Regions from separate parts of the Cedecea selenatireducens genome, predicted to be linked through region 1. Evidence: predicted binding sites of a transcription regulator. Region 1 holds the regulator's gene; each other region holds the start of a gene.
The links. Region 1 encodes LexA, which represses DNA repair genes until DNA is damaged. Its sites were predicted from a motif close to TNCTGTATGTACATACAGNA; they were not measured.

Region 1 (8,110 bases):
TGCCGTGGGTCCCGCTGATGCCGCCCGTCAGCCAGGATGTGGTCCTGAGTGCCTCTTCGGCCAGCCTTAACGTAGGTGAACTCTCCGGTAGCGTGGCGGCATTCATACTGCCAGCCGATCAGGGCTCACTGGAAATCACGCTGACCAGCCTGGTAAAAGACTTAAGCGTTTATGCGCCAAACGTCCTGATTCTCGACGGGCAGATGCAGCCTTCTGCTTTCTTCCCGAGCAGTTACTTCCAGTACCAGAAGCCGGGTATGACCTCCGGCAACCGTCTGGAAAACGTCATGAAGCTGACCCCGATGATGGGGCAGAAACAGATCTATATGCTGGTGTACACCACCAAACACGATCTGACTGAAACTACCCGCATGATTAACCCGGCGAAGCTCTACGCCGAAGGGGCAAGCAACGCCATTCCTGATGTTGCCGACCCGGTTGCCCGTCACAGTGGGCAAGGTACGCTGACGGTGCAGGTCAAAACCGAACAGAACAGCGGCAACATCATGATCGGCAAAATCTTCGGTGGTTCCGATGCGAAACCTGTTGTCGTGGGCAACGTAGCGCCGCCAACGGCTTACTCCGCACCGGCTGCCGCTCCAGCGCCAGTGGCCGCGCCTGCTCCGGCACCGGCCGCGAAGAGCGAGCCGATGCTCAATGATACGGAAAGCTATTTTAACCGCGCGATTAAACAGGCTGTGGATAAAGGCGACATCGATAAGGCCCTGAAACTGCTGAATGAAGCCGAGCGTCTGGGTTCCACCTCCGCCCGTAAAACTTTTATCAGCAGTGTAAAAGGCAAGGGGTAACCATCTCCCCACGTTGCTGATGCTTGAAGTATTGGTGCGCTCAGGCGCACCTTTTTTTTCCCCGTCATAATTCGAGCCACAGGGGGGTTGTACTCCCTTACCTAAGATTGCTCTTCTGTTGCTCAATTGTTGCGATATTTGCCGCGGGTGCTGCCATTGTCTGCCCCCACGGGGATGTTCTGCGTTACAATGCCTCCAGGTTATATATCGGAGAGTATTCCCATGTCCGACGCGCTGTCGCCGTTGCGCGCCCTGAATTTCTTTACGGAGGTCCCGCAAGGGCTTAGCTCCGCTTATCTTGACTGGCTCTTGCTGGAAGATTCGATGACGAAACGCTTCGAACAGCACTGCAGCAAAGTCACCGTCCGCATTGTGCGCGAAGGTTTTTTCCCGGCCGGCAGTGATATGCCTGAAGTCGGGCTATTGCCTGCTTCTGAGCGCTACTGGCTGCGGGAAATTATTCTCTGTGGTGATGATGAACCCTGGCTACTTGGGCGCACCGTTGTGCCTGAAACCACGCTAGAGGGTCCCGAGTTGGCCTTGCAAAAGCTTGGCAATACGCCGCTCGGGCGTTACCTGTTTAGCTCATCAACCCTGACGCGCGACTACATCGAAATTGGCCGCAGCGCTGAACTTTGGGGGCGTCGCTCCCGGCTGAGACTCTCCGGCAAACCGCTGCTGCTGACCGAACTGTTTTTGCCAGCGTCTCCGCTGTACGAAGAGGAAAAATAATGGAGTGGAGTCTTAACCAGGGAAAGCTTCTGGCCTACCACCGGTTGATGCGCACCGATAAGCCAATCGGCGCTCTGCTGTTGCTGTGGCCAACATTGTGGGCGCTTTGGGTTGCAACGCCGGGCCTGCCGTCGCTGATGAACCTGATTGTCTTTATCGCTGGCGTCTGGCTGATGCGCGCCGCAGGCTGCGTCGTGAATGATTATGCCGACCGTAAGTTCGACGGCCACGTTAAGCGCACCGCGCAGCGCCCGTTGCCCAGCGGGGCGGTTTCAGAGAAAGAAGCGAAGATCCTGTTTGTCGTGCTGGTGGGCCTTGCCTTCCTGCTGGTGCTGACGCTCAACACCATGACTATCCTGCTGTCGATAGCAGGGCTGGCGCTGGCATGGGTGTATCCGTTTATGAAGCGCTACACGCATTTGCCTCAGGTGGTGCTGGGGGCGGCTTTCGGCTGGTCTATACCAATGGCCTTTGCCGCGGCTAGCGAGTCTGTGCCGCTCAGCTGCTGGCTGATGTTCCTGGCGAATATTTGCTGGACCGTGGCGTATGACACACAGTATGCAATGGTCGATCGTGACGATGACCTGAAGATTGGCATTAAGTCGACGGCTATTCTGTTTGGCCGTCACGACAAGCTGATTATCGGCCTGCTGCAAATCGCGACCATGGTGCTGATGGGAGTAGTTGGCTGGCTAAACGGCCTGGGTGGCGCGTTCTACTGGTCAATTTTACTGGCGGGTGGATTGTTTATTCATCAGCAAAAACTCATCGCCAGGCGCGAGCGTGAAGGCTGCTTTAAAGCGTTTATGAACAACAACTACGTGGGCCTGGTACTGTTTATTGGGCTGGTACTGAGCTACCTGCATTTCTGAGTGCTCAGGCAATAAAAAAGGCGGGTCGACGCATAATGCCGACCCGCCTTTTTAGTTTCTATCGAATCAGGAAACAGCGTCCTGGGAGGCTGAGCTCTCGATAGTCAGACGTACATCCGAGGTCACCAGGTCTGCCAGCATCTGGTACACCTTGATGGTTTCGGTCGCGTCTGCATCTCCGGTATCGCTAATGTAGCCCTCATCGCGCAGGGTCAGTACCAGCGAGGTAAAGACGGCTTTATCAAAGAACTCTGGGGCGTTAATGCCGTGCAGAACGGACAGACGCTGCGCCACCGTACGGCTTTCACGCTCCAGCGTCCCGCGGTTGATCGACGGGTTGGCGCTCAGCTGCCAGAAGGTAATGGCATAACGCTGAACCGTCTCGCGCACGCCCGCTGCCAGAAGCTGCAGAGTGCGAGAACGGTTAGGGTTGATCTGCACTTCATCGTCAACAACCATCACCAGCCCCTGACGTTCCATCTCCGCGATCAGCGCATCAATTTCTCTGCCCAGCTCGCTTTTTTCCCAGCGCAGGAACAGCTCGGCCTTCAGCATCGGATAAACGACTTCTATCTGACGAAGCAGCTCGGCACGTGAGATATGGCGATGCTGGGTGATGATGGACGCCATCAGCGACGGCAACACCAGCATATGCATGATGTTGTTGCGGTAATAGGTCATCAGCACGGCCTGCTCGCGCGGCAGAATGATGATGTCACCGATGGTGTCTTTCTCCACCTCGAACTTGTTCATCTGCAGGGCGTGGTCGATCAGCGCATTTGCGGAGACCGTTGGGGCGGTAGCGTCCGGAGAATATGGGACGTTGCGCAGCAGGTTCAGGTAGCAGTCCAGCTGTTCGGTGAGCTGTTCACGGGTCAGTGAGCGCTGGCGTGAGGCAAGCAGCGCGGTACAGCACAGGTTCATGGCGTTGGCCGCCCCTGCGTTGTTGATTCTCACCATCAGGTCAGCGGCGATATTGTTCACCGTCGGCGTTAACCAGGCGGGACGAATCGCTTCAATCGGATCGATAGAATCTTTCCATTCCGGCACATGCTGGTTCAGGTAGGCCATCAGCGGCAGCGGTTCACCGAAGTTAACGTAGCCCTGACCCAGGTTACGCAGCTTACTCAGGCCGCGAACCATCTGCATGAAGCTCTCTTTTTCTTTTGTCGCACCGCGCAGTTCTTTCGCGTAAGTGCCCACTTCCATTACGTGCTCGTAGCCGATGTAAATCGGCACCAGGGTAATCGGACGGGTGCCGCCGCGCAGCATTGCCTGAATCGTCATCGACAGCGTGCCGGTCTTCGGATCCAGCAGGCGACCGGTACGGGAACGGCCACCCTCGACAAAGTACTCCACGGAATAGCCACGGCTGAACAGCTCGCCGAGGTACTCGCGGAACACCGTAGAGTAAAGCTTGTTGCCCTTGAAGGTACGACGAATAAAGAAGGCGCCCAGGCGGCGGAAAATCGGGCCGGCCGGCCAGAAGTTCAGGTTAATCCCGGCGGCGATATGCGGCGGAACCAGCCCCTGGTGATAAAGCACGTAGGAGAGCAGCAGATAATCCATGTGGCTGCGGTGGCAGGGCACATAGACAATTTCGTGGCCGTCGTGGGCAAGCTGGCGCACGCGCTCGGCGTTGTGCACGTTAATGCCCTGATAGAGGCGGTTCCAGGTTAAGCCTAAAACCCGGTCCGTTAAACGTACGGCTTCGTAGGAGAAGTTGGCGGCAATCTCTTCCATCAGCGCGACGGCGTTTTGCTGCGCTTTTTCGTGGGAGATTTTCTTGCTGCGGGCTTCGTCTTCTACCGTGCGGGCAATCGCTTTTGACGCCAGCAGCTTGTTGAAGAGATCCTGGCGAACCGGCAGACGTGGGCCTACTGCGGCCAGGCGCTGGCGGGCAAAGTGGGTACGCGCCACGCGAGCCAGTTTTTGGGCGATAATTTTGTCGGTGCCGTGTTCGGTCGCCATGCGGCGCAGCGAAACCGGCGGAGAGAAACGGACAAAGCTATCGCGGCCCAGCCACGAAACCGCAAAGAATTTCTGGACGCCGTTCAGGGTACGTAAAGGCGGATTGATTTCCCCTTTCTCGCGTCCTGGGGAGCGGCCAAACATCACGGAAACCGGCACCATCTGCACATCGAGATCCGGGTTGCTGCGGTGCAGATCCAGATAGTCGTGGAACAGTTTTACCGACTCTTCTTTTGGCGTGTAGTAGGTAAAGACGCGCGGGCCGCCGTGGATAAACACGTAGCGCGGCAGCAGTACGCCGTCAATTTCCAAAGGTTCCAGCGGGTCCGGCAGGTCGTGATCCAGGCATTGGGCACGCAGCGTCAGTAGGTCTGCCTTAGAATTGTAGGGCAGGACGTACATAATCGGGCGTGAGGGATCCAGACCGAGCTCGGTTTGCGGATCGGCCGGGATAGACTTGCTTTTTACCAGAACGCTTAATGGTAAATTCAGTAATTTGTAGTAAATTCTTGGCCAGCCTGACATAGATGATGTAAAGCCTCAGGTTAATAATGCAAATGCGCCGCAAGGATATCAGAAACTCTGGGGAATTTCTGTGGCGCTGCGATTTAGACTCAATGAGCATTGACGCTCAATATTTAAAAAGGTTTCCTTTAATGGCGAATAATACCACCGGCATCACCCGCATTATTAAGGCTGCAGGCTACTCATGGAAGGGACTGCGAGCGGCCTGGATCAACGAAGCTGCATTTCGTCAGGAAGGCGTTGCGGCGGTTATTGCCATCGGCATTGCCTGCTGGCTGGACGTTGATCCTATCACCCGCATTTTACTGATTGGCTCGGTGGTGCTGGTGATGATTGTCGAGATCCTTAACAGCGCCATTGAAGCGCTGGTCGACCGTGTGGGCACCGACTACCACGAGCTTTCAGGGCGAGCCAAAGATATGGGTTCAGCCGCGGTATTGATAGCGATTATTCTTGCGGTTGCGACCTGGGCCACCTTGCTTTGGTCACATTTGCGATAGTCCTTCCAGAATAGTTTAAGTCGCTGGTTTTTTGCTTAATTTGTGGTTTCAAATTCGCCCGGGGCTGTATATACTCACAGCATAACTGTATAAACACCCAGGGGGCGGAATGAAAGCACTAACTACCAGGCAGCAAGAGGTGTTTGATCTCATTCGGGATCATATCAACCAGACCGGCATGCCACCTACGCGCGCCGAAATTGCACAACGTCTGGGGTTCCGTTCTCCAAACGCCGCTGAAGAGCATCTCAAAGCGCTGGCGCGTAAAGGTGCCATCGAGATTGTTTCCGGTGCATCACGCGGCATTCGTTTGCTGGTTGAAGAAGAAAGCGGCCTGCCGCTTGTAGGCCGTGTGGCCGCCGGTGAGCCGCTGCTGGCACAGCAGCACATCGAAGGCCACTACCAGGTTGACCCGTCGCTGTTTAAACCGAATGCCGATTTCCTGCTGCGCGTCAGCGGCATGTCGATGAAAGATATCGGCATCATGGACGGCGATTTGCTTGCGGTTCACAAAACGCAGGACGTGCGTAACGGCCAGGTCGTTGTCGCGCGTATCGACGATGAAGTCACCGTGAAACGCCTGAAAAAGCAGGGTAACACCGTGCATCTGCTGCCTGAAAACAGCGAATTCCAGCCTATTGTGGTCGATCTTCGCGAGCAGAACTTTAGCATTGAAGGTCTGGCCGTCGGGGTGATCCGCAACGGTGAATGGCTGTAACACGTCTTCTGGTGGTGCGGTAAACCTGCTGTACCACCCGCTTTAAACCCCTCTATTTTCCTCTGGATCATTCCCATGCGATTCTTCTCGTCAACGGATGGTGCGCTTTGGCGACTGGCGCTGCCGATGATTTTTTCCAATATTACCGTGCCGCTGCTGGGCCTGGTTGACACCGCCGTCATCGGCCATCTCGACAGCCCGACCTATCTCGGCGGCGTGGCTATCGGCGCTACGGCGACCAGCTTCCTGTTTATGCTGCTGCTGTTTCTGCGTATGAGCACCACCGGATTAACGGCGCAGGCGTTTGGCGCAAACGATCCACAGCGGCTGGCGCGCGCGCTGGTTCAGCCGCTGATGCTGGCGCTGATCGCCGGGCTTGCCATCGTGCTACTGCGTTATCCACTGATCACCCTCGCGCTGCACGTCGTTGGCGGCAACGAAGAGGTGCTGTATCAGGCTCGTCGTTTCCTGGAGATCCGCTGGCTGAGTGCCCCCGCATCGCTGGCTAACCTCGTGCTGTTGGGCTGGCTGCTGGGCGTTCAGTATGCGCGGGCACCGGTGATCCTGCTGGTGGTGGGAAACCTTATCAATATCGTGCTCGATCTTTGGCTGGTGATGGGGCTGCACATGAACGTGCAGGGGGCGGCGCTGGCGACGGCGGTGTCTGAATACGCCACGTTTTTCATCGGCCTGCTGATGGTGCACAAAGTCCTGAAGCTGCGCGGCATTAGCTGGGCACGCCTTAAAACGGCCTGGCAGGGGGATCTACGCAAGCTGCTGGCACTGAACCGCGACATCATGCTGCGTTCGCTGCTGCTGCAAATATGCTTTGCCTCCATCACCATCTTTGGCGCACGTCTCGGCAGCGAAATTGTGGCGGTGAACGCCGTGCTGATGACGCTGCTGACCTTCACCGCCTACGCGCTGGACGGCTTCGCTTATGCGGTGGAAGCTCATTCTGGCCAGGCCTACGGCGCACGTAACCGTGGGCAACTGCTGGAGGTTTGGGGCGCAGCGTGCAGGCAGGCCGGGTTGGTCGCGGTGGCGTTTGCCGCTCTCTATGCCGTTGCCGGAGAACACATCGTCGCGCTGCTGACATCCTTGCCGGAGCTGCGTCAGCAGGCCGACCGCTACCTTGCCTGGCAGGTGATATTGCCGATGGTGGGCGTCTGGTGCTACCTGCTGGACGGGATGTTTATTGGTGCCACGCGCGGGGCCGAGATGCGAAACAGCATGGCGGTTGCCGCCCTGGGCTTTGGCGTGACGCTGCTTACGCTGCCGCTGTTTGGCAACCACGCTTTATGGTTGTCGCTGGCGGTATTTTTGGCTTTGCGCGGCCTGTCGCTCGGTTATATCTGGCGGCGCCACTGGCGCAATAACACCTGGTTTGCCGCGCATGGCGACCATTGATCGCGTTTTCTGATCCTCGTTAACTTCTCATCTATCATGCTGATTTCCCGCTTTTAAGGCGGGGAGTCCGCGTGCCGCTGATTTTGAAAATGGTTAAAGATTCTGAGTTTTATATGTAACCCGAAATCCTTGACTACAATTATTTCTACATCCAGCAGATATTGGATGTTTTCCAGAAATTCAGCATCCGACAATGAGGATGCAAAACCCTAAACCGAACGATGAGGAGATGACAATGAATAAGGACGAAATCGGCGGTAACTGGAAGCAGTTCAAAGGTACGGTCAAAGAAAAATGGGGTAAGCTGACCGATGACGACATGACCGTCATTGAAGGGAAGCGTGACCAACTGGTGGGTAAAATCCAGGAACGTTATGGTTACGCCAAAGACCAGGCAGAGAAAGAGGTTAAGGACTGGGAGTCCAGGAACGAATACCGCTGGTAACCTGGCGGCCCCTCAAATGTGCTAATCCGTAAAACCAATCCTGCCCGGGTACAAGGATGTACCTACCCTTCTTAACGCTTTTTCTTCGGCTGTATCGTATGGTCGTGATTGCAGGCGCCGTGGTGGCG
Region 2 (8,110 bases), on a different contig from region 1:
CGATGACGACAAAAGCGCCGACGAGCGGTGAAATAACCCGCAAGTAGAGGTGATCTAGCGTATCGACGTCCGCAACGACCCGGTTTAACAGTTCACCTTGACGGAAGCGGGCCAGCCCGGCAGGGGAGAGCGGCAGCAGCTTGCTGAAGGTAGAAACACGTAAATGCTGCAGCACGCGGAAGGTGGCATCATGGCTAACCAGACGCTCGAAATAACGGCCTGCGGTGCGGGTAATCGCCGCGCCGCGAACGCCTGCGGCAGGCAGCATGTAGTTAAAGCTATAAAGCCCGGCAACGCCAACTACGGCAGACGCCGAAAGGAACCAGCCTGAGAGCGTCAACAGGCCAATGCTGGCGAGCAGCGTGATGATGGCTAGTACAACGCCTAAAGACAGTAACCACTTATGGCGACGATAGAGTGCCAGATAAGGCAACAGGGCGCGCATTAAATCTCCTCCTGACGGCTGGCCAGTAATACCGCAAAGGGGCCATCTTCGGCGGAAAGCTGAGCAAAACTTCCTTGCTGAACAATCTGCCCGTTACGCATCACCCATATTTGGTCCCAGTCGCTGATGTAATCCAGCTGGTGAGTGACCATCAGGGTAGTTTGCTGGCGGGATGCCTCAGTAAGCGCTTCCATAACGCGCTGTTCGCTATGAGCATCCAGGCTTGCCGCGGGTTCGTCCAGCAGCAAAACTCCGCAAGGCGCGAGCAGTGCTCTGGCAACGGCCACTCGCTGCGCCTGGCCCATGGACAAACGCGTAGACTGGTCGCCAGGTGAGGTATCGATGCCTTCAGGCAGCAGCGGCAGAAACTCTGTCACCGACGCTTTATCCAGCGCCGCCTGCAGGCTGGTATCGTCCGCCTCAGGCAAGCCCAGTAGCACGTTATCCCGAAGTGTTGCGGCCGGTAGCTGAGGGTTTTGTCCCACCCAGCTAAGCTGCGCACGCCACCAGTCTGGCGAAAGCTGCGCCAGCTCGACGCCGTTGATAAGCAGCTGGCCCTGGTAGGGAAGGAACCCGGAAAGGACATTCAGCAGGGAGCTTTTGCCCGCGCCGCTTTGACCGACCAGCGCCACGCGCAGCCCGGCAGGAAGCGTAAAGTTAAGCGGCCCGGCCAGCACTTTCCCCTCGGCAGACAGAATTGTCATTTCGCGAGCTTCGATAGCAAAAGGCCCGTTGCCGGACAGCTGCACCGTTCCCTGTGCGGGGTGCTGCAGCGGCGAGTCGAGGAAGGTCATCAGGGTATCTGCCGCGCCCACGGCCTGGGCTTTGGCGTGATAGAAGGTGCCCATATCACGCAGCGGCTGGAAGAATTCGGGAGCAAGAATAAGGGCCAGGAAGCCGGCAAACAGCGTTATGCCGGTGCCGTAGTGGCCAAAATTCAGCTCGCCAAGGTAAGAGAAACCGAAATAGACGGCAACCACGGCGATAGATAAAGAAGCGAAGAACTCCAGCACGCCGGAAGAAAGAAATGCCATGCGCAGCACTTCCATGGTGCGCTGGCGGAAGTCCTGACTAGCGGCACGAATGTTTTCGGTTTCCGCAGCGCCGCGGTTAAATACGCGGAGCGTTTCCATTCCGCGAAGGCGATCGAGGAAGTGCCCGCTGAGGCGCGCCAGCGCCTGAAAATTACGGCGGTTAGCATCGGCAGCGCCCATGCCTACCAGCGCCATAAAGATCGGGATAAGCGGCGCGGTGCCCAGCAAAATGAGCGCCGCTGCCCAGTTGATGGGAAAGATGGCGACGATAATCAGCAGGGGGACCATAACCGCCAGCGACATCTGGGGCAGGTAGCGCGCGTAATAGTCATGCATGTCTTCAATTTGTTCGAGGACCAGCGTCGCCCAACTGCCAACTGGCTTACCCTGAATCCAGGCTGGGCCGGCCTGGTGTAGCCTGTCGAGTACCTTGCGGCGAATTTCCTGGCGGATATGAAGTCCGGCATAAAAACCGACCTTTTCTCTCAGCCAGACGATCCAGGCGCGTAAAACAAACACCAGGACCAGCAAAATAAACGGCATGAGCAGTGCTTCACGCGGAATATTTTCCATAATCATATGCTGGAGAATGCGGGCCAGCAGCCAGGCCTGGGCAACAATCAGTAAACCACTGACCAAACCGAGCAGGCGTGACAGGCCGAGCCAACGGCGAGAGATGAGACTTTGCTGCTTTAGCCAGAGGCTAAGTTCTTGCTGACGGGTTTTATTCATCGCGTGCCAGATGCTGGTAGAAGAAGGAAATCTCAGGCAATTTTGACAGGCAATGTTACATGGCAGAAACAAGAAAGGCGACCAGCAAGGCCGCCTTTTTTAACATCTTTAATTTATTTACACTGTTCGGCCAGGCCGTCGAGATAGCGCTCGGCGTCCAGCGCGGCCATACAGCCGGTACCCGCGGAGGTAATGGCCTGACGATAGATATGATCCATCACGTCGCCAGCGGCAAAGACGCCAGGGATGCTGGTTTGGGTTGCGTTGCCGTGAATACCAGACAGCACCTTGATGTAGCCGTTTTCCAGCTCCAGCTGGCCGTTGAAAATCGCGGTATTCGGACTGTGGCCGATAGCCACAAATAAGCCGGCAACTTCCAGCTCTTCGATAATGTCGGTATTTTGCGTATCACGCAGGCGAAGGCCGCTGACGCCCATCTGATCGCCGGTCACTTCTTCCAGCGTGCGGTGGGTGTGCAGCACGATGTTGCCGTTCTGTACTTTATCCATCAGACGATTAATCAGGATCTTCTCCGCGCGGAAGCTGTCGCGGCGGTGGATCAGATGCACTTCAGAGGCGATGTTCGCCAGATACAGCGCTTCTTCGACTGCGGTATTCCCGCCGCCGATGACCGCGACTTTCTGGTTGCGGTAGAAGAAGCCATCGCAGGTGGCACAGGCTGAAACGCCGCGGCCTTTGAACGCTTCTTCGGAAGGCAGACCCAGGTAACGGGCAGAGGCGCCGGTCGCAATAATCAGCGCGTCGCAGGTGTATTCGCCGCTGTCGCCCACCAGGCGGAACGGACGGTTCTGCAGATCGACGCTGGTGATGTGGTCGAAGAGGATTTCGGTTTCGAACTTGGCCGCATGCTCGTGCATGCGTTCCATCAGTAACGGACCGGTCAGGTCGTTAGGATCGCCAGGCCAGTTTTCGACTTCGGTGGTGGTGGTCAGCTGACCGCCTTTTTCCATGCCGGTAATCAGTACCGGTTTTAAGTTGGCGCGTGCAGCGTAGACCGCTGCGGTATAGCCCGCAGGGCCGGAGCCAAGAATAAGCAGCTTACTGTGTTTAGCTGTGCCCATGAGATCCTCATTGAACGTTTACAGACAATGGGGGTGATTGTAGGGAATTCGTTGCATTAAAAAAAGAGTGCAGCAATGTTGTTAACGATGTGTGTCATCGATGCTGCCTATAAGCCCAATGAATATCACCGTCATGTGCATAAATAATCATTGTAATAGCACGGTAATCACGGGGCGAAAATGATGAATAATCATCAGCCAAAAGGAATATCTGGCACGTTCCACTAAAAATAGATGTTTTGCTTTGACAATCCCCTAAGCATTTGCGAAAACATTCGAGGAAGAAAAACATTTGGTGATGTGGAAGCCGCGTGCTCTCGCGCAAACCTGATGCAAATTTACCGAGTTATTGAAATTTACGCATGACGTGGACAGACGTTATGCGTGATGTCGATAGCAGCCGAAAGGCATCGGTCTTCTCACGTACACCCTGAACATTGACGTCACCAGGGTTATGGCAGGTGAAGGAAGGAATAGAGAGAGACAATAATAATGGTAGATAGCAAGAAGCGCCCGGGCAAAGATCTCGACCGTATCGATCGCAATATTCTCAACGAATTGCAAAAGGATGGGCGCATTTCTAACGTTGAGCTTTCCAAGCGTGTTGGGCTTTCGCCGACGCCGTGCCTTGAGCGCGTTCGTCGTCTGGAACGTCAGGGTTTTATTCAGGGCTATACGGCGCTGTTAAACCCGCATTATCTGGATGCCTCACTGTTGGTCTTTGTTGAGATTACTCTGAATCGTGGCGCCCCGGATGTGTTTGAGCAATTTAACGCCGCAGTGCAAAAACTTGAAGAAATTCAAGAGTGTCATCTCGTATCCGGTGATTTCGACTACCTGTTGAAAACACGCGTGCCGGATATGTCGGCGTATCGTAAACTCTTAGGTGAGACCCTGCTGCGTCTGCCGGGCGTTAACGACACCCGTACTTATGTTGTCATGGAAGAGGTCAAACAGAGTAACCGTTTGGTCATTAAGACCCGTTAATACGGGCCAGGTGCAAAATTGGCGTATTTTGGTTACACTCCTGGGAATCCATACAGCAACAGCTCCGGCATGCCGCCGGTGCTGTTGTCTCCATTGAGTTTAAGGACCTGGAGAGCCTTTCTTGAGCCAGGAATATACCGAAGATAAAGAAGTAACATTGCGGAAACTGAGCAGCGGGCGCCGTTTACTCGAGGCTTTGCTGATCCTTGTCGCCCTATTTGCCATCTATTTGATGGTTGCCTTGTTAAGCTTTAACCCCTCAGACCCTAGCTGGTCTCAAACCGCGTGGCATGAGCCTATCCACAATCTGGGTGGCGCGCCGGGAGCGTGGTTTGCCGATACGTTGTTCTTCATTTTCGGCGTGATGGCGTACACCATTCCGGTGATCATCATCGGTGGCTGCTGGTTCACCTGGCGGCAGCGCGACAGTGAAGAGTTCATCGATTATTTTGCCGTTTCGCTGCGCCTTATCGGCGTGCTTGCTATGGTGCTGACCTCGTGCGGGCTGGCGGCCATCAATGCGGACGATATCTGGTACTTCGCCTCGGGCGGCGTGCTGGGCAGTTTGCTCAGTACCGCTATGATGCCGTTACTTAACAGCAGCGGCGGCACAATTGCGCTGCTTTGCGTATGGGCGGCTGGTCTGACGCTGTTCACCGGCTGGTCCTGGGTCAGCATTGCCGAGAAGCTCGGCAGCGCGGTGTTAACCGTTCTTACGTTTGCCAGCAATCGCACCCGTCGGGATAACACCTGGCAGGATGAGGACGAGTACGAAGAAGAGCACCATGCAGACGAACAGCAGCACGTTTCTACCGAGAAGCGTGAATCCCGTCGGGCGCGTATTTTACGCGGGGCGCTTGCACGTAAGCAGCGTCTGTCGCAGAAGTTTGCTAACCCTAACGGCCGCAAAACGGATGCAGCGTTGTTCTCCGGCAAGCGGATGGACGATGCAGAAGACGACGTCCTGTTCAGCGCGCGTGGCGTAGAGGCCGACCCGAACGATGTGCTGTTCTCCGGGCACAAAGCGACGCTGCCGGAAGAGCAAGAATACGATCCGCTGTTCAGCGGGCATTCTGCCGTTGAGCCGATTGCTGCGGCCGCTGCGGCAACGACCGCTAACCAGTCGTGGGCAGCACCAGTGCCGCCGGTTGTGCCAATGCCTCCGGTATCCACACCGGCTCCAGTCGTTGAGGCCGAGCCCGCTGCTCCCGCGATTGCATGGGAACCAGCGCCGACAACGGTCACGCCAGAGCCGGTTATTGCCCCTGCTCCGGATCATTACGCTGCACCGCATCCAGCAAGCGTACAGCAGCAAGTTCCGCATGAGATCCATCAAAGCTGGGCTGAACCTGTTGCGCCTGCGGCTCAGCCATTCGCAGAGCCACAGCCGACGCCAGAGCCGGTAGAAGAGGTGAAATACGTTCGCCCGCCGATGTACCACTTTGAAGAAGTGGAAGAGAAGCGCGCCCGTGAACGTGAGCAGCTTGCGGCCTGGTATCAGCCCGTTAATGAGCCGAAGCCCGATCCTTATAACTATGCGCCAGCAACACCTGCGGTGCCTGAGCCTGTTCAGCCAACGATCCCGACACCAGCGCCAGTTTCAGCCCCGTTAACGGCGCCTGAAATGCCGGTGCCGGACGTGACCCAAACTGCATCGGGCGTGCAGCAGGCGGCAAAAATTGCGGCTGGAGCGGCGGCATTTTCACCGGTATTCAGCATTGCCAGCGATGCTCCGCGTCCTCAGGTAAAAGAAGGCATTGGTCCTCAACTGCCGCGTCCGAATCGGGTACGTGTCCCGACTCGCCGTGAGCTGGCGTCTTATGGGATAAAACTGCCTTCCCAGCGCATGGCCGAAGAGCAGGCCCGACTGGCGGAGAGCCAGCAGTCCGACGACGATTATGGCGATGAAAACGATGCGCTGCAGCAGCACGAGCTGGCCCGCCAGTTTGCGGCCCAGCAGCAGCAGCGTTATGGCGAAGAGTTCGACGACGAAACCTGGTCTGAAGAAGATCGGGCGGAAGCGGAAGAAGCCGAACTTGCGCGTCAGTTCGCTGCTCAGCAACAGCAGCGCTACAGCGAGCAGCCACAGCAAAATAACGCTCCGTTCTCACTGGATGATTTTGATTTCCAGTCATCGCTGAAAGAGCTGGTGGATGATACGCCGAGCGAGCCGCTGTTCACGCCGAGCTTTGAGCCTGTATCTCAGCCGGTTCAACACAGCCAGCCGGTTGCTCAGCCAGCCCAGTATGCTCAGGCGACGCAGCATCAGCCTGCCGCACCTGAGCCAAAAGAGAGCCTGATCCACCCGTTCCTGATGCGTAACGGCGACGATCGTCCGCTTCAGAAACCCACTACGCCGCTGCCGTCACTGGATCTGCTGACTTCACCTCCAACTGAAGTTGAGCCGGTAGATACCTTTGCGATGGAGCAGATGGCTCGTCTGGTGGAAGCCCGTCTGGCGGATTACCGCATTAAAGCCGACGTGGTGGATTATTCTCCGGGTCCGGTCATCACACGTTTCGAGCTGGATTTGGCTCCGGGCGTGAAGGCTGCGCGTATTTCGAACCTTTCCCGTGACCTGGCGCGCTCGCTGTCGACCGTTGCCGTGCGTGTGGTTGAGGTTATTCCGGGCAAACCGTACGTTGGCCTTGAACTGCCGAACAAAAAACGTCAGACCGTTTACCTGCGTGAAGTGCTCGACTGCGCTAAATTCCGCGACAACAGCTCTCCGTTGACCGTGGTTCTCGGGAAAGACATCGGCGGTGAGCCGGTGGTCGCAGATCTGGCGAAGATGCCTCACCTGCTGGTGGCCGGTACGACCGGTTCCGGTAAGTCGGTTGGCGTGAACGCCATGATCATCAGCATGCTGTACAAAGCGACGCCGGAAGAAGTTCGCTTCATCATGATCGATCCGAAAATGCTTGAGCTGTCGGTGTACGAAGGGATCCCGCATCTGCTGACCGAAGTGGTTACAGACATGAAGGATGCCGCGAATGCTCTGCGCTGGAGCGTGAACGAGATGGAGCGCCGCTATAAGCTGATGTCCGCGCTTGGCGTGCGTAACCTGGCAGGCTACAACGAGCGTGTGCTGGAAGCCGAGCGTATGGGGCGTCCGATTCCCGATCCGTTCTGGAAACCTGGCGACAGCATGGATGCTACCCATCCTGTGCTGGAAAAACTGCCGTATATCGTGGTGCTGGTGGACGAGTTTGCCGACCTGATGATGACGGTAGGCAAAAAGGTTGAAGAGCTGATTGCCCGTCTGGCACAAAAAGCACGTGCGGCAGGTATTCACCTCGTTCTGGCAACCCAGCGCCCATCGGTTGACGTCATTACCGGCCTTATCAAAGCCAACATTCCAACCCGTATCGCGTTTACGGTGTCGAGCAAAATTGACTCACGCACCATCCTTGACCAGGGCGGTGCGGAATCACTGTTGGGCATGGGGGATATGCTTTACTCTGCGCCAAACTCCACGACGCCGATTCGTGTGCACGGTGCCTTTGTCCGCGATGAAGAAGTTCATGCGGTGGTTCAGGACTGGAAAGCGCGTGGTCGCCCGCAATACATTACCGGTATTACCGAGGATGAAGGCAGCGGCGACGGCAGCGGCGGTGGTATGGACGGCGATGAAGAGCTGGATCCGCTGTTCGATCAGGCAGTCGCTTTCGTGGTTGAGAAACGTAAAGCATCCATCTCCGGCGTACAGCGCCAATTCCGCATTGGCTACAACCGTGCGGCGAGGATCGTTGAGCAAATGGAAGCGCAGGGGATCGTGAGTCCTCAGGGACACAACGGTAACCGCGAAGTTCTTGCTCCGCCTCAGTTTG
Region 3 (8,110 bases), on a different contig from region 1:
CGGTGTTGCCTGGTGGTTACATCGCAGTAGATGGCTGTAAAATCGCATCATTTTAATGGGACCAACCGCTGAAAACGGCGCTGTTCTTGAGCAAAATCAAGAAACCAAATGCCGCATAGGGGCAAACTCTCTCTCGCAGGTGAATGCAACGTCAAGCGATGGGCGTTGCGCTCCATATTGTCTTACTTCCTTTTTTTAGAATTACTGCATAGCACAATTGATTCGTACAATGCCGACTTTAAGAGTCGGCTTTTTTTTGTCCGTCATTTGTGGACTACGCTTTAAAGGGCGAATTCACCCACGCAGGAGATGACGATGCTGTATCGCAACAGCCTGATGATGAGCGACCCGGCTTTTCCCACCGAACCCGTGCCGGTACCTGACCCGATCCCTAAACCGCAGCCCATTCCAGACCCGCCGACCGACCCGGACCCGAGGCCAATCATCGACCCACCGGCGCATCACTGAAGTTTTCCCTCTCCGGGCGGAGAGGGAAGTAAGATTATTTGATTTCCAGAATATCCAGACGCTGCAGAGCGGCGTCCGCGCCGTCTTCTTCCGGCTGCCAGCCAACCGGCTGCATCGGAATGTCTTCACGATCGAACGCCAGATCGCCGCCGTTCACGACTTCTGAACCGTGAGTAATATTGGCGAAATCAAACAGTTCGGTATCGCACATGTGTGACGGCACCACGTTCTGCATCGCCGTAAACATGGTTTCGATGCGCCCCGGATAGCGTTTATCCCAGTCGCGCAGCATATCGGCAATCACCTGGCGCTGCAGGTTTGGCTGCGAGCCGCACAGGTTACAAGGAATAATCGGGTATTCGCGGGCAATCGCAAAACGCTCAATGTCTTTCTCGCGGCAGTAGGCCAGCGGGCGAATAACGATGTGCTTGCCGTCGTCGCTCATCAGCTTCGGTGGCATACCCTTCATCTTGCCGCCGTAGAACATATTCAGGAACAGCGTCTGCAGAATATCGTCGCGATGGTGGCCCAGCGCGATTTTGGTACAGCCTAATTCGGTCGCGGTGCGATACAGAATGCCGCGGCGCAGGCGCGAGCACAGAGAGCAGGTGGTTTTGCCTTCCGGGATCTTCTCTTTAACGATGCCGTAGGTGTTCTCTTCTACAATCTTGTATTCAACGCCGATGCTGTCCAGATAAGCCGGCAGAATATGCTCAGGGAAGCCAGGCTGTTTCTGGTCGAGGTTGACCGCCACGAGGCTAAAACTGATTGGCGCGCTCTGCTGAAGGTTGCGCAGAATCTCCAGCATGGTGTAGCTGTCTTTGCCGCCGGAAAGGCAAACCATAATGCGGTCGCCGTCTTCAATCATGTTGTAATCGGCAATCGCTTCACCCACGTTGCGACGCAGGCGTTTCTGTAACTTGTTCAGGTTGTACTGTTCTTTTTGAGTGGTCATGAAAGTCTCGGGCTCTGAATCCAACACGCACAGCGTGTCATGCTGGCGTGTATGGTACGGATTGCGGCGGCGAATGCCAGCAGGATTTACGGACATGCCACACCCATCGACTATGCTTTACTGGGTTAAACGCAATTCATAGCGACGAGGAGTGAGGTTTATGACCTTCGTAAAGACGAAAGATGGCGTCAATATCTTCTATAAAGACTGGGGGCCGAAAGAGGCTCAGCCGATTGTTTTTCATCATGGTTGGCCGTTAAGCGCCGATGACTGGGATAACCAGATGCTGTTTTTCTTAGGCGAAGGCTTCCGGGTTATCGCGTTCGACCGTCGCGGGCACGGCCGTTCAGACCAGGTCAGTGAAGGGCATGATATGGATCATTATGCTGCGGATGCCTCGGCGGTAGCGGAGCATCTGGATCTGAAAAATGCCGTGCACGTGGGGCACTCAACCGGCGGTGGGCAGGTAGCTCGCTATGTGGCCAAATACGGGCAGCCTCAGGGGCGCGTGGCGAAAGCCGTTTTAGTCAGTGCAGTTCCGCCGCTGATGGTGAAAACGGCGAACAATCCGGGCGGAACGCCGCTCGACGTTTTCGACGGCTTCCGTAAAGCGCTGGCGGCAAACCGGGCGCAGTTTTACCTTGATGTCGCCTCTGGCCCGTTCTACGGCTTTAACCGCCAGGGGGCAGAAGTCGCCGAGGGCAGCATCCGGAACTGGTGGCGGCAGGGCATGACCGGCAGCGCAAAAGCGCACTATGACGGTATTAAAGCGTTTTCAGAAACCGATCAGACCGACGATCTGAAAGCCATCACCGTTCCCGTCTTAGTGCTGCAGGGCGATGACGATCAGATTGTGCCTTATAAAAATGCTGCCATTCTGCAGGACAAGCTGCTCAGCAACGGCACGCTGCATATCTATCCCGGCTATCCTCACGGCATGCATACCACGCATGCCGATACCATCAATGCGGACATCCTGAAATTTATCCGCAGCTAATAGCCTGTTGTCAGGGGAGGCGAAAGGCCCCCCTTATTTGCCTGCTTATATAGCCGATGACAAAGACGATAATGCCGCCATCGCCGATTCGGTGTCTTTATGAGCCACGAAAATATGGTCGTGGTAATAACCTGCCACCACGTTACAGCTGATGCCTTTATTTGCCAGCGCGCGTGAAAACGCGGCGGTAAGGCCCACGGCGGCGAGGGACGAGTGAATTTTCAGGGTTACCCAACTGGCGACATAGTCGTAGCTAACGGCATGTTTATCCGCCAGATCCTGCGGCAGAACCAGCGTCACGCCTTCAGCCTCGCGAACGGTCACAATGGCGGCATCTTTTATTTCCGCAGAAGGTGAGGCTAAAGTGCAAAAGACATATTTCCCGGGATTAAGCTCGGGAGCGGCATTGCTCAGCAGGATTTCAAGGTTATTTTCGCCAGACATGTATCGATCTCCTTCAGGTGATTGAAGACGGATTAAATAGCGTTTGAACGATAAATAAAAATTAAAAAATATGCTTATGGATTAGTACATCTAATGAAAAGGCGGTGCGCCCTTTATGCACCGCCCTGGCTTATTTATTTCCCGCTCAGCATCTGCCAGAGAAACTCTTCTGTCATCGCCTGATGAGACGCCGTCTGGCTATTTTCCGGCGCGCTGCCGTGGCCCGCATCGGTTTCCTCATACAGCCAGACATTGTCATGCCCTTGCTGCTGCATACGCGCCACCATCCGGCGGGCGTGCGCCGGGCTGACTCTGTCATCCTGAGTGCCGGTGGTAAACAGCGTGGGGGGATAATCCACGTCGGCGGACACCTTGTCGAACGGCGAGTAGCGCAGCAGCCACTCTCGCTCTTCGGCAACTTCCGGGTCGCCATATTCGGCAATCCATGAAGCGCCTGCCAGCCAGTTGTGGTAGTTCAGCATATCCAGAAGCGGGACTTCGCACACCAGCGCGCCGAAGAGCGTGGGATAGTCGGTGAGCATATTGCCAATCAGCAGGCCGCCGTTGCTGCCGCCCTGGGCCGCAAGCCTGGCGGGGCTGGTGATTTTGCGCGCCACCAGGTCGGCTGCGACGGCAGTGAAATCTTCCCAGGCTCGGTGGCGGTGCTGTTTGAGCGCGGCCTGGTGCCACGCCGGGCCATATTCACCGCCGCCGCGAATATTAGCGACAACGTAGACGCCGCCTTTTTGCAGCCACGTCACGCCTTTCGAACCGAGGTAATGAGGCGTTAAAGAGACCTCAAACCCGCCGTAACCGTACAGCAGCGTTGGGTTATCACCGGAAAGCGTTAGCGCTTTGGCTGAGACCTGGAAGTAGGGAATACGCGTGCCGTCCTCAGACAGGGCGAAGTGCTGAGTCACGCTAAATTCCGCTGCGTCAAAGCAGGTCGGATCCTGTTTGACGAGGCCGAGCGTATCGTTGTCCAGATCGCCATAGCTCAGGCTATTCGGCTGTAAAAAACCGTGGCTGACCAGCCGGTAGCGATTGCTTTCGTCATCAATACCGCCGGCGGAGACATTGGTAAAATCAGGCAGCTCCAGCGTTTTCACGCAGTGGCGTTGCCCGTTTTCGATTTTTATAAAATCGACTTTTTCGACAGCATCCTGGCTCAGGTTAAGCAGGAGGTAATCACGGGTCGAGCCGTAGCCTTGCAGCGTGGTGCGGGAGTTGGGCGTGAAGAGTGGAATGAAATTGCGCTCACCTCGCTGAAAATCAGCTAAATCAATAGCCAGCAGGGCACCTGCGGGCCAGGTTGTCTCAGCTATTGTCCAGTCGGAGGTTAGCGTGACCAGCAGCCAGTCTTTAAAAAATCCGCAGGAGGCATCCTCCGGGACGGCGATAAGCGTCAGCGTGTCCTGCCCGGTCAATAGCCAGGTCTGCCCGCGGTAGAAGTCTTTGCTGCAGTGCACCAGATCGCGCTCAAAACCGGGGGTATCGTCATGCCAGGCTGAAACGGCCATATCCGTAGCTTCGCCAGCGTAAATCAGCGCGGCATCCTGCGGCGATGTGCCACGAACCCAGCGGTAAGCGCAGCGTGGATAGCCGGAGGTGGTGAGCGTGTCGTCACCCGCGTCCAGCGCCAGCAGCAGGGTATTTTCATCCACCCAGCTTGCCGAGCTTTTGCTTTCCGGCAGGAAAAAACCGTCGCGAATAAACGTTTTATTCACCAGATCGAATTCACGTATTTCACAGGCATCGCCGCCGCTGGATAAAAAGATCAGCGCCCGCGAGTAGCCAGGATGAAGCAGATCTGCGCCGTGGTAGCTCCAGTTCGCGTCTTCGTCTTCATTCAGGCGATCGATATCCAGCACCGTTTCCCATTCCGGCGTGGCCGTCAGATAAGAGGCTTCAGACGTCCGGCGCCAGATGCCCCGAGGATGCTCGTCATCCTGCCAGAAGTTATAGACCTTTTCGCGGTAATGGCTTCCCCAGGGAATGTTGGTTTTATCGTCAAGCGACCGCAGGATGGCGCCCCGCATCTGTTGAAAACGTTCTCCTTTGGCGAACCTGTCCGTGGTGCGCTGGTTTTGTTTTTCCACCCAGCTCAGCGCCGCGGCATCTTCCGGGGTTTCGAGCTGGTTAAGCAAATCCTGAATCTCTGGCTGTGTCATCACGCATCCTTTTGTTGGGTAACGGGCCTGCTGTTGACCATATCACTATGCTCTTTTTCATTACACCTTAAGGCTTTTATGGATTCTGTCTGCGGGCTAGAGTTTTTTCGTTTGCAAAACAAATGGCTTAGCAAAAGTGCGTGTTTTCTTGCTTGAAGTGTCTTTTTTACCTGATACTGTATATATAAACAGTATTTGCATTGGCGGTATCATGAACCTTCTCAAACCTGCGGCGCATTGCCCTGACTCTTCTTTACCTCTTTTTGGCGACCTGGTGCAGTGCGGGTTTCCGTCACCGGCTCAGGACTATGTTGAGCAGCGTATCGATCTCAATAAGCTGCTGGTGCGTAATCCCGGCGCGACCTACTTCGTGAAGGCGGCGGGGGACTCGATGGTGGAAGGGGGAATCGGCGAAGGAGATTTGCTTATCGTTGACAGCTCAAGAACGGCGTCGCAGGGCGATATTGTGATTGCGGCCATTGACGGTGCCTTCACCGTGAAACGCCTCCAGCTTCGCCCGACGGTGATGCTGTTGCCGATGAACAGCGCCTGGTCCCCGATTCCCGTGACCGATGACGTCCCGCTCGATATCTTTGGCGTCGTCACTTTTATCATCAAAGCGGCGAGCTAGATATGTTTGCGCTGGTGGATGTGAACAGCTTTTACGCCTCGTGTGAAACGGCCTTTCGCCCCGATCTCGCGGGAAAGCCGATTGTCGTTTTGTCTAATAACGACGGATGTGTGATCTCGCGCTCCGCCGAAGCCAAGCCCTTTGTGAAAATGGGCGAACCCTTTTTTAAGCAGAAAGAGTCGCTCAGACGGCAGGGCGTGCTGACGTTTAGCAGCAACTACGAGCTGTATGCTGACATGAGCCAACGGGTGATGGGCGTGCTCGAAGAGCTATTGCCCAGGGTTGAGGTTTACTCCATTGACGAAGCATTTTGCGATTTAACGGGCGTCAGCAATTGCTGCAACCTGAAGGCGTTTGGGCTGTCTGTCCGCGCGGCGATTCTCCAGCGCACTCGCCTGACGGTGGGGGTCGGCATTGCGCCGACAAAAACGCTGGCCAAGCTGGCTAACCACGCCGCAAAAACGTGGCAGGAAAAGACCGGTGGCGTGGTGGATTTATCTCGCCCTGAGCACCAGCGCTGGCTTATGGCAAAGCTTGCCGTGGGCGAGGTCTGGGGCGTGGGTCGGCGAATGTCGAAAAAGCTCGAAGGCATGGGCATAAACACGGTTTTGCAGCTTGCCGATGCGGACATCCGTTTTATTCGCCGGCACTTCAGCGTGGTGCTGGAAAGAACGGTGCGCGAGCTGCGCGGCGAGTCATGCCTTGAAATGGGGGAATTTGCGTCTGCTAAGCAGGAAATCATCTGCAGTCGCTCGTTTGGGGAACGTATTACCGAGTTTGAAGATATGCGTCAGGCCGTCAGCAGCTATGCAAGCAGAGCGGCGGAAAAGCTGCGTGCCGAACACCAGTATTGCCGGGTTATCTCCGCCTTTGTGAAGAGCAGCCCGTTTGCGACAAATGAGCCTTATTACGGCAACTGTTCATCCGTTTCGTTGCTTATCCCAACGCAGGACAGCCGGGATATTATCCAGGCCGCGATGCAGAGTCTGGAAGCTATCTGGCAGGAAGGGCATCGCTACCAGAAAGCGGGCGTCATGCTGGGGGATTTCTTCAGCCAGGGCGTGGCGCAGTTCGATCTCTTCGACAGCAGCGTGCCGCGGCTTAACGGCGAAAAGCTGATGACCGTTCTGGATCGCCTGAATAAAGAACAGGGCAAAGGAACACTCTATTTTGCCGGGCAGGGAATACAGCAGCCGTGGGCGATGAAGCGTGAAATGCTGTCGCCGCGCTATACCACGCGTTATGCTGATCTGCCCGTGGCGCGAGTTTGCTGATTTTCGCATGGCAGTGAGATAGTCACTCTGCGGAACTTTTTTTTACCCGGTCTGTCAATATCACAGCTTGAGTTATTGGAGAGTGTTACGAAGTGAAAGGATTTTTGACGGCATTAATACTGATTGCCAGCTTCCTGATTGGCTGCGCGATGTACTACAAAGTGGGTTGTTGGTTTGAGGATGACATCATCAATTTCTATGCCGGGGACGAAGGGTAAAGACCAGGGTAACAACGCAATGTGCCCGCATTATTACCCGGCGGCTTAGCCTTTAAAGACCGAAAACTTTTTGGTCACAGGCTTGAGCTTCTCGGTTTCACCGTAGAGCGCAATGCCCACGAAGTCGAGATCGGCGAAGGGCGTTTCGAGCGTATCTTTGATTTGTTGTTCGGAAGAGTGCGAAAGCATTGTGGTGGTGAAGAAGTTATACAGCACGCCTTCTTCCCGGCATTTCTCAAGCGCCGTCGCCAGCTGGCTGCTGTTCTTAGACTGAAGCACCACCACCGGATAATGGTTCATATAAGCACTGAAGCCGCTTTCCTGGTTGGGATAATCATGAAATTTAGGCTCATCCGCTTTGAGCATAATACCGCCGCAAAGGTGGCCCACGGCATTCATTTGCACGCTGACGTCGGCGGTGCGGTTCACGATGACATAAAGCTTATAGTCATTATCTTCGAACATTCTGGCTCCTTATCTGCCATTAAGCGCGTCCTCTGATTTAGCTTAGGACGCAAAGCCAAAGCATAGTAATCATTTTTTTATCTGGCTTCCTGTTTACGATCAATCTTTAAGCCGCGTTTTATCTGCTAGCTGGAATTCTCTCTTACGGAAAAACGGCACCTGATCTAAATCTAAAGGGCCGTTTTTTATTGTTTAGCCCGCTAACGCAGCAAAATTGATAAACTCACGCCTGAATCACGCGAATCTGCTAGCATACGCGCCTGCCCGTTATTATTAAGAGATGACCATTGTGACCGCTTTTTCCGCACTGAACGCTTTACCTGAAGCACAACTCGCCAACCTTAGCGAACTGGGGTATCACGAAATGACGCCCGTTCAGGAAGCGGCCTTGCCCGCCATTCTGGCCGGAAAAGACGTCCGTGCGCAGGCAAAAACCGGCAGCGGCAAAACGGCTGCTTTCGGTCTTGGCCTGCTGCAGCACATTGAT
Region 4 (8,110 bases), on a different contig from region 1:
GCTTTCAGAAACCGTTGTTCAACTGATTGAAGACGCGGAACGTAAAGAGAAGGTGGAAAATAAGATGTCGACGCTTAAGCAGGATTTGCAGGCAATGCTAAGCAAAAAGTGACGTCGTGAAGAAAGGGGGGCGATAAAGTTCTCGCGATATTCCAGCCAATAAAAAACCCCGCCTTGGCGGGGTTTTTGTTCAAGGAAGGGTAACTTATGCCGCAGGCTGAGTTACAACTTCTTTGATACCTTTAACTTCGATCTCAACGCGACGATCTGGAGCCAGGCAGTCGATCAGTTTAGCTTTAGGCGCTACTTTGTCACAGGTGTTGCCTGTAACTGGGTTAGATTTGCCCATGCCACGTGGAGAGATTTTGTTCGCCGGGATACCTTTAGAGATCAGGTAATCAACAACGCTCTGTGCACGTTTTTCAGACAGTTTCAGGTTGTACTGCTCAGAACCGATACGGTCGGTGTAACCCAGAACAACGACGGAACCGTCTTTCGGATCCAGGTTGCTCAGCTGGGTGTACAGCTGATCCAGTGCCTGCTGACCTTCTGGTTTCAGGGTTGCTTTGTTGAAGTTGAACAGAACGTCAGACTTCAGAGTGAAGTGCTTGGTCTGTACTTCTGGCGCTGGAGCCGGAGCTGGCGCTACAACTGGAGCAGCAGCTTCCTGCTGGCCGAAGCGGTAGGAAACACCTACGCTCAGCATGCCGTTGTCTGGACGAGTACCAACGGTCTGTGCATCACCGATGTTGTTAACCCACTGGTATTCCAGACGGGTAGCGATGTCACGGGTAACAGCCCACTCAACACCACCAGCGAATACTGGAGAAACACCGGTGTCGTGGTCTTTCAGACGCTCACCAGCCGCGTTGTTTGCGGTGGAGTCTGCACGCCATACCATGCCGCCCAGACGGGTGTAGATGTCCAGATCGTCAGTGATTGGGTAACCCAGTTTAGCGGTCAGCTGCACGCCCTGAGCTTTGAAAGCACCGTTTTCTGGAGTACCTTTGTAAGGCATACGGCCCAGCCAGTCATATCCCATTTCGAAACCAACGTACGGGTTAACCTGGTAACCACCGAATGCGCCAGCACCCAGTTGGCTTTCGTGGGTCGGACCACTGCCGATACCACGGTCGTAGCCGTTACCGTAGAAACCGGTGTCGTGGTACTGGGACCAGCCCAGTTTAGCACCAGTATACCAGGTGTTATCTTTCGGTGCGGCCTGCGCTACGGTAGCGAAGCCAGCCAGTGCCACTGCAATCGCGATAGCTGTCTTTTTCATTTTTTGCGCCTCATTATCATCCAAAAGGCCATGAGCTCTAAACCAATTTAAAGCCCAGGGTTAAATCCTTCGCCCGGGTTTACGCTCAATTGTTACTCTACCGATATATCGGTGTTATGAAGAGCAACCCTGGCGAGGTAAAGTCTACAACGTAGTTGAAAAGTTACAAGTGTGAAGTCCGTCAGGCATATGAAAAAAAACGACTTGCATACATATCTTTTTACAAATTGGATGCTTTTTTAAGCAAGTGCTTTATCCCTTGAACCCCGTCAAACCGCCATATGGCGGGTATTCTTGAATCATGACAGCGGATTATATGGCATGAGTAAAAAAATCCAGGATTTCTCCTAAATTTACTTAATGATACAAACTAGAATGAATTTTTAGGCCGTTTCGTGGTCTTGGACCGGATGTCATGTTGCTGGTTGGGCGCATAATGAATCCCATCGCACTCCCGGTTTCGGCTGCGATCGTTAGTCGTAAATGTTCTTCATCTGTTAATTCTTCCGTTAACCAGCCGATGACAACGCTGTAATTTCCCGTCTGCAAAGCTTTCACCATCGCGTCTACGGTGCATAAAGGATCTAACTGACTTGCCTGCATCACTTTTGCCAGCGGCAACCCCGCTGCCTGCAGCCATTCACGGCTGAGCTTCTGCTGCGGCGTGAGCCAGAGCTGCCAGCGAGATTGTTGTCCCAACTGCTGTAATAAAGGTAGCAGAATAAACTGCGTAACCCATGGGTTGTCTTCACTGTAGACCATTTCACTGATTAACCCCGGTGCGCTGTTATCAGAGGATGACTGAGCAGGGGAGTGCGCAGCAACTGCAACATGACGAAAGTGAGTTTGAAGGTTATGTGAGTGCATAGTGAGTCCCGCCTAATGGGTTACTGTATGAATATACAGTAATGCCTGTACGAACAAAGATCAACCGAAATTTCGGAAAGTGTCTCGCAATTTCTTCATGCAATACCGCTCCGGATGAAATTGTCGTTGCCATTACCTTTAACCTTACTTATTTTCTGGTGGTAGGAGGGGAAGTAACTACAGTAGCTATTTAACAGTTGATATATAAGGACATATTATGAAGGATGTTACGTTTCTTAGAATTCATAAATCACAGGAATATCTTTCTTCACTGGGTAAAATTGGTTGTCGGCCGCTATTTGGTGGTTACAGCCTGACTGTCGAAGGGGTCGTCTTTGCTATGGTGGCGAAAGGCGAGCTTTATTTGCGTGCCTGTGAACAGTGTGCAGATTATTTCAGCCAAAAATCGTCATCACCTCTCATGTACAGGAAAAGAGGACTTCCTGTGGCATTAAATTACTATCATGTGGATGAAGAACTCTGGGAGAACCCGGACAAACTTGTCGAGCTTTCCATTCTGGCATTACGAAACGCCCAGCGTGAGAAAACGCAGATAAAGATACGTTCCCGGCGGCTTAAAGATCTCCCTAATCTTTCTTTAAATATAGAAGTCATGCTTTGCGAAGTGGGGATCAAAGATCCGCAAACTCTGCAGCTTTTCGGTGCCAAAAGGTCATGGTTAAAAATACGCAGCACGAGGGCAACTGTGGGTATTAAAGTACTGCTTGCACTCGCGGGAGCCATTCAAGGTGTCCATGAGGCGGTACTCCCTTTAGAGGTTCGAAATGAATTGACGGAGTGGTGGCGCCGCTATGAGCAGCGCCAGCCTTCCTATTCGGAGCACTGAGAGATTTGCTGCTGAAGGCGAGATATTTCTGGCAGCAGAGCAATCAAAAGTCCGACTTGCTGCAGAACCAGGGGTTCTTTTGTTTCTGCTCGGGCCTCAAGATGTGAGATGCGGGCAGAAAGACCCCCGAGCGCTCTCTGAACGCGTTCTTCATCAACCGGCAGGTGATGAAGAGCATCATCCACATAGCAAACGGCATCATCAAGCAGCATGAGCGTATCTCCGTGGCTGAGTTTCTCCCTGTGCGCGCCTAACGCAGAGATGTAGCTATTAAAGGAGTGATTCAGACAGAGCAGGCGGAATGCCGCTTCTCGCATCTCTTTTGATACGTGAGGTTCAGAGGACATATTTGAAACCACTGAAGCCAGCTCGGCATCTTTGTTGTGCGCATCTCGCCGGGCTATACGGTATTCAAGACGATTATCCCGCCCCTGGTGATACTGCTCGAGAATGGCATCGAGATAGCGGCAGTTGGCGTTGAATGCACGTTCAACGACCAGCGATAACCGACGGAATCGCCAGTCTGGCCAAATGAAACTTACCGCGGCCCAGGCTATAGCACAGCCCAGTAACGTATCAAAAACGCGAGGGAGAGCGACTTCGAAACCTTCGCCCAGCAGGTTAAAGCACAGCAGTACCAGCAGCGTAATAAACATGGTGGCATGAGCGTACTGGACGTTGCGGAACGCGAAGAACAGCACGCCGGTAATGACAATCAGTATTAGCTGGCCTTCCAGGGATGGGACCAGCCAGAGTAAAGGCAGGCCAATCGCCACGCCGACTAACGTGCCGATGATACGCAACGCTAAGCGCCGCCGGGTAGCGCTGTAGTTTGGCTGGCAGACAAAGAGGCTGGTCAGCAGTATCCAGTATCCGTGCTGCAGGCCAGTAAATTGAATAAAGGCATAGCCAACGCACAACACCAGCGACATGCGCACCGCGTGACGGAAGAGCGCGGACTCCGGCGTGAGGTTCAGTTTTAGCCGCTGCCAGATATCATCGAAGCCCGTCAGCCTGTCGTCGGCAAGGCGGTTTTCCGGATCGTTTTGCGGCTCGGCAATGGCCTGTTCAGACTCAATGTTCGCCAGTTGGGCATCAATCGCCCGCAGGTTTGTAATCAGAAATCCCAGCGCTTTTATTTCTGCAGCGGTTGCGTGGCCTGCTCGAATACGATCCAGAGCGGAATCAAGATGGGTAAAAGCGCGCTCAAAACGAGGATCGTGCTGATAAGGGATGCGCAGCAGGATAGAACGCGAGAGTTGCTGGCAGGCCTGAGATTGCATCGTTAGCAGGCGTTGGAAACGGAACATCACGTCGCTGTAGCGGAATTTATCGCGCAGAGCCTGGTATTGAATATGGGATGAGCTGGCCCTTTCATGAATATCCTGGGCAACAAAATAATAGTGCAGCGTGCGGCGAGTCCCCCTCTGACCACGATCCCCGCGAAGGCGTGTCAGCAATGAGCTCTTGGTCTGATTCAGCGTGGTAACCAACTGACTGTTCGCCATGGCCAGCTGCAGCATCGGGGCCTGGGTTTCATCTTCAATGTCGGGGTCAAACAGCGTCGCTTTAATTTCCAGAAAGCTCGCAAGGCTTTCATAGCAGCGCGCCAGATTGTCCTGTAGCGGGCGAATGGGGAAAATTAAGTGGCCTGCCAGCGTCAGCAGGTTGTACCACACCGCGCCTGCCAGGAGGAACAGCGGCTGCTGATACCAGTGCTCATAGAGGGAAATTCCGAGCATGGTATAAATGGCTATCAGCAGCGCACCAAAGGCAATAGTGGCATAGCGTTGACCCAATCCACCGAGGAGGATAAACCCGCTGGTTGAAACCGTTAAACCTAATGCAAACAGCCATGGCCAGGGGAACAGCAGTTCGACAGATACCGAGGCGATAAAAAAGCTGACCAGGGTTATCAGTAAATTGCGTAACCTTCCGCTTACGCGGTCGTCAAGATCGGCCAGCGCCGCAGCAACAACGCCAAGCGTGAGCGGAATGGTCAGCTTCACTTCACCGAGCCACCACGGCAGCGCCACGGTGCCCGTAAGAGCAATAAATATGCGCAAGTTATAAAGCCAGGCGCTGTTCCAGGTATAGCGGCGTACAAGTGGGCTTAGGGTCAGCACGAATGCTCCTTACTGGAAACGGCGACGTGCGTTAGCTTCACGCGCGGCTCGCGCCACTTCAACCGGCACAACACGGCGGCCAACGGGCCATAATGCAATGGCCGCAATCTTGAAATTAGCAATGCCTACCGGGATCCCAATAATCGTGATGCACTGCGCGATCCCTGCCAGAATGTGCATAATGCACAGCCACCAGCCGAAGAAGATCAGCCACAGTATATTCAGCACCGTGCCGCCGGTATTCAGCAGCGCATTTTTACCCTGTGGATTAAGCTCATCGACGTGAACGGCTTCGTTTCCGTAAGGCACAAAGGAAAGCTTGGTGATTTCCCAGCAGGAACGGGTCAGCGGCAGGGTGAAAATCAGCACAATGCTGACCAACGTGGCAAATAACCATGAAAGGGTGGTCAAAAAGCCCCCCAGCACGAAGTTCAGAACATTTAGTACGGTACGCATAGTGACGCTTCCCTGGCAGAAAATAACAGAATGATTAACCACAGCAATTGTAACGCGTTTTTACTCTGGAGCGTCATTCCATCGGCAGTTAAACTTGGGCCACAACCTCCTCATCGGATCGGGCAACGTAATGGAACTCAAAGCAACTTCTCTCGGCAAGCATTTAGCACAGCACCCTTATAACCGGGTCAGGCTGCTGTCGGCCGGCGTTGAGGTCAAAGGCGATCGCCACGAATATCTTATCCCATTCAACCAGTTAATCGCGATCAACTGCAAGCGCGGGCTGGTATGGGGCGAACTGGAGTTCGTGCTCCCTGATGACAAAGTCGTTCGCCTGCACGGCACCGAATGGGCTGAAACCCAGCGCTTTTTCCACCATCTGAATTCGCTCTGGTTTAACTGGAGTACGGAGATGAGCGAGGTTGCCGCTGAAGTGCTTGCCGCTCAGCGAGAGGAGATAGAGAAGCGCACCCGCAAAGAGGTGTGGTTCAGGCACAGCGATATGCAAGCGCTACAGGATAATCTGCGCGCCGCCATCGCAGCGCTTCCGCTTCCGCACGCCAGGTTGGGTGAATTTGAAAATTGCCGCGAAGCGTGGGCAATATGCAAAGCCTGGCTTGAACAAGGTGAGGAACGCCGTCATCAGCGGAATAGCGCTTATACCGACCGTATGCTGGAAAAATACGCCACTTTCTTTGAGCAGGTAGAAAGCTCGCCGTTAAACCCTTCCCAGGCACGTGCCGTGGTTAATGGGGAAGATTCGCTGCTGGTATTGGCCGGGGCAGGCAGCGGTAAAACCTCGGTGTTGGTGGCTCGTGCAGGCTGGCTATTACAGCGTGGCGAAGCCACCGAAGATCAAATCCTGCTGCTGGCCTTTGGCCGCCAGGCCGCACAGGAAATGGATGAGCGTATCGCGAGCCGCCTGCATACCGAGGCTATTTCCGCCAGAACGTTCCACTCATTAGCGTTGCATATTATTCAGCAGGGCAGCAAAAAAGTGCCTCGGGTGAGCGAGCTTGAGAGCGACACCGCCGCTCGCCATCAGCTGTTGATTGACAGCTGGCAACAGCAGTGTCGCGAGAAAAAGGCGATGGCGAAAGGCTGGCGGCAATGGCTCAGCGAAGAGCTTGGGTGGGATATCCCTGAGGGCGAGTACTGGCAGGATAAACGCCTGGCGAAACGGCTTTCCAGTCGCCTGGATCGTTGGCTTGGCCTGATGCGAATGCACGGCGGTTCACAGGCGGAAATGATAGAAAGCGCCCCTGAACAGGTTCGTGAACTTTTCACTAAGCGAATCAAGCTGATGGCCCCGCTGCTGAAAAGCTGGAAAGCCGCCCTTAAAGCCGAAGAGGCGGTTGATTTCTCCGGGTTGATTCACCAGGCGATCAATGTGCTTGAAAAGGGGCGGTTTATCAGTCCGTGGAAGCATATTTTAGTGGATGAGTTCCAGGACATTTCTCCGCAGCGGGCGGCCTTGTTAGCGGCTTTGCGGCGGCAAAACTCGCATACTTCTCTGTACGCCGTGGGTGACGACTGGCAGGCCATTTACCGCTTTAGCGGGGCAGAAATGACGTTAACCACCGCATTTAACCAGCATTTCGGTGAGGGGGACAACTGCGCGCTGGATACCACCTATCGCTTCAACGATCGTATCGGTGAGATAGCCAACGGGTTTGTGCAGCAGAACCCTTACCAGCTACGTAAGCCACTGAACAGCCTTTCAAAAGGTGATAAAAAGGCCGTCACCCTGCTTGCCGATGACCGGCTGGACGATTTGCTGGACAAGCTTAGCGGCTATGTACTGCCGGAACAGCGCATTCTGGTCCTGGCGCGCTATCACCATTTAAGGCCAGACAGCCTGGAAAAAGCCGCCACTCGCTGGCCAAAGCTCAATATCGATTTTATGACCATCCATGCCAGCAAAGGGCAGCAGGCAGACTACGTGATTATTCTTGGGTTGCAGGAAGGAAAAGAAGGTTTCCCTGCCCCTGCCCGGGAGTCAATCATGGAACAGGCGCTCCTGCCGCAGCCCGAGGATTTTCCGGATGCAGAGGAGCGGCGTTTGCTTTATGTGGCGCTGACCCGGGCACGCCACCGCGTCTGGCTTATGTTTAATAAACAGGAGCCTTCAGTCTTTGTTGACGCGCTCAGGCGGCTCGGCGTGCCGGCAGCGAATCGCCCCTGATTACTTCAGGCGTTCGCTAAGATAGCGTTGGTAGTCTGGAATCAGAATATCAACGCTTTCGTTAAAGCCCGGGGAGTGAATGATAAAGTCCGCGGTGGAGAGGTTGGTGGCGACCGGAATGTTCCAGACGGTCGCCAGGCGCAGCAGGGCTTTAACGTCGGGATCGTGAGGAACGGCATTGAGCGGATCCCAGAAGAAAATCAGTACGTCAATTTTGCCTTCAGAAATTAAGGCTCCTACCTGTTGATCGCCCCCCATAGGGCCGCTGAGCATGGCATTGACCTCAAGGCCCGTCGCTCGCTGAATCAAATTACCCGTTGTCCCGGTGGCATATAATGTGTGCCTGG

Region 2: a site for LexA is predicted at 4,319-4,338, ahead of ACE38U_RS11545 (DNA translocase FtsK 4TM domain-containing protein). Genes of this name have one in related genera too.
Region 3: a site for LexA is predicted at 5,210-5,229, ahead of umuD (translesion error-prone DNA polymerase V autoproteolytic subunit). Genes of this name have one in related genera too.
Region 4: a site for LexA is predicted at 2,171-2,190, ahead of sulA (SOS-induced cell division inhibitor SulA). Genes of this name have one in related genera too.

What each region holds. Positions count from the first base shown of each region.
Region 1 is NZ_JBHIKW010000003.1:471,721-479,830, reverse strand. Features, by position in the region: gene malM (maltose operon protein MalM) at 1-809, shown strand, start outside; gene ubiC (chorismate lyase) at 1,032-1,541, shown strand; gene ubiA (4-hydroxybenzoate octaprenyltransferase) at 1,541-2,413, shown strand; gene plsB (glycerol-3-phosphate 1-O-acyltransferase PlsB) at 2,480-4,909, opposite strand; gene ACE38U_RS07710 (diacylglycerol kinase) at 5,041-5,409, shown strand; gene lexA (transcriptional repressor LexA) at 5,519-6,127, shown strand; gene dinF (MATE family efflux transporter DinF) at 6,203-7,537, shown strand; gene ACE38U_RS07695 (CsbD family protein) at 7,773-7,982, shown strand; gene zur (zinc uptake transcriptional repressor Zur) at 8,054-8,110, opposite strand, start outside.
Region 2 is NZ_JBHIKW010000006.1:28,465-36,574, forward strand. Features, by position in the region: gene cydC (heme ABC transporter ATP-binding protein/permease CydC) at 1-445, opposite strand, end outside; gene cydD (heme ABC transporter permease/ATP-binding protein CydD) at 445-2,211, opposite strand; gene trxB (thioredoxin-disulfide reductase) at 2,325-3,293, opposite strand; gene lrp (leucine-responsive transcriptional regulator Lrp) at 3,786-4,280, shown strand; gene ACE38U_RS11545 (DNA translocase FtsK 4TM domain-containing protein) at 4,402-8,110, shown strand, end outside.
Region 3 is NZ_JBHIKW010000016.1:35,546-43,655, reverse strand. Features, by position in the region: gene zntB (zinc transporter ZntB) at 1-40, shown strand, start outside; gene ynaL (proline-rich small protein YnaL) at 316-468, shown strand; gene ttcA (tRNA 2-thiocytidine(32) synthetase TtcA) at 503-1,423, opposite strand; gene ACE38U_RS19930 (alpha/beta fold hydrolase) at 1,584-2,420, shown strand; gene ACE38U_RS19925 (ACT domain-containing protein) at 2,466-2,864, opposite strand; gene ACE38U_RS19920 (prolyl oligopeptidase family serine peptidase) at 2,999-5,035, opposite strand; gene umuD (translesion error-prone DNA polymerase V autoproteolytic subunit) at 5,247-5,666, shown strand; gene umuC (translesion error-prone DNA polymerase V subunit UmuC) at 5,669-6,940, shown strand; gene ACE38U_RS19905 (DUF2000 family protein) at 7,204-7,623, opposite strand; gene dbpA (ATP-dependent RNA helicase DbpA) at 7,913-8,110, shown strand, end outside.
Region 4 is NZ_JBHIKW010000006.1:110,520-118,629, forward strand. Features, by position in the region: gene matP (macrodomain Ter protein MatP) at 1-112, shown strand, start outside; gene ompA (porin OmpA) at 206-1,282, opposite strand; gene sulA (SOS-induced cell division inhibitor SulA) at 1,640-2,149, opposite strand; gene ACE38U_RS11850 (TfoX/Sxy family DNA transformation protein) at 2,367-2,996, shown strand; gene yccS (YccS family putative transporter) at 2,981-5,122, opposite strand; gene ACE38U_RS11860 (YccF domain-containing protein) at 5,132-5,578, opposite strand; gene helD (DNA helicase IV) at 5,709-7,763, shown strand; gene mgsA (methylglyoxal synthase) at 7,764-8,110, opposite strand, start outside.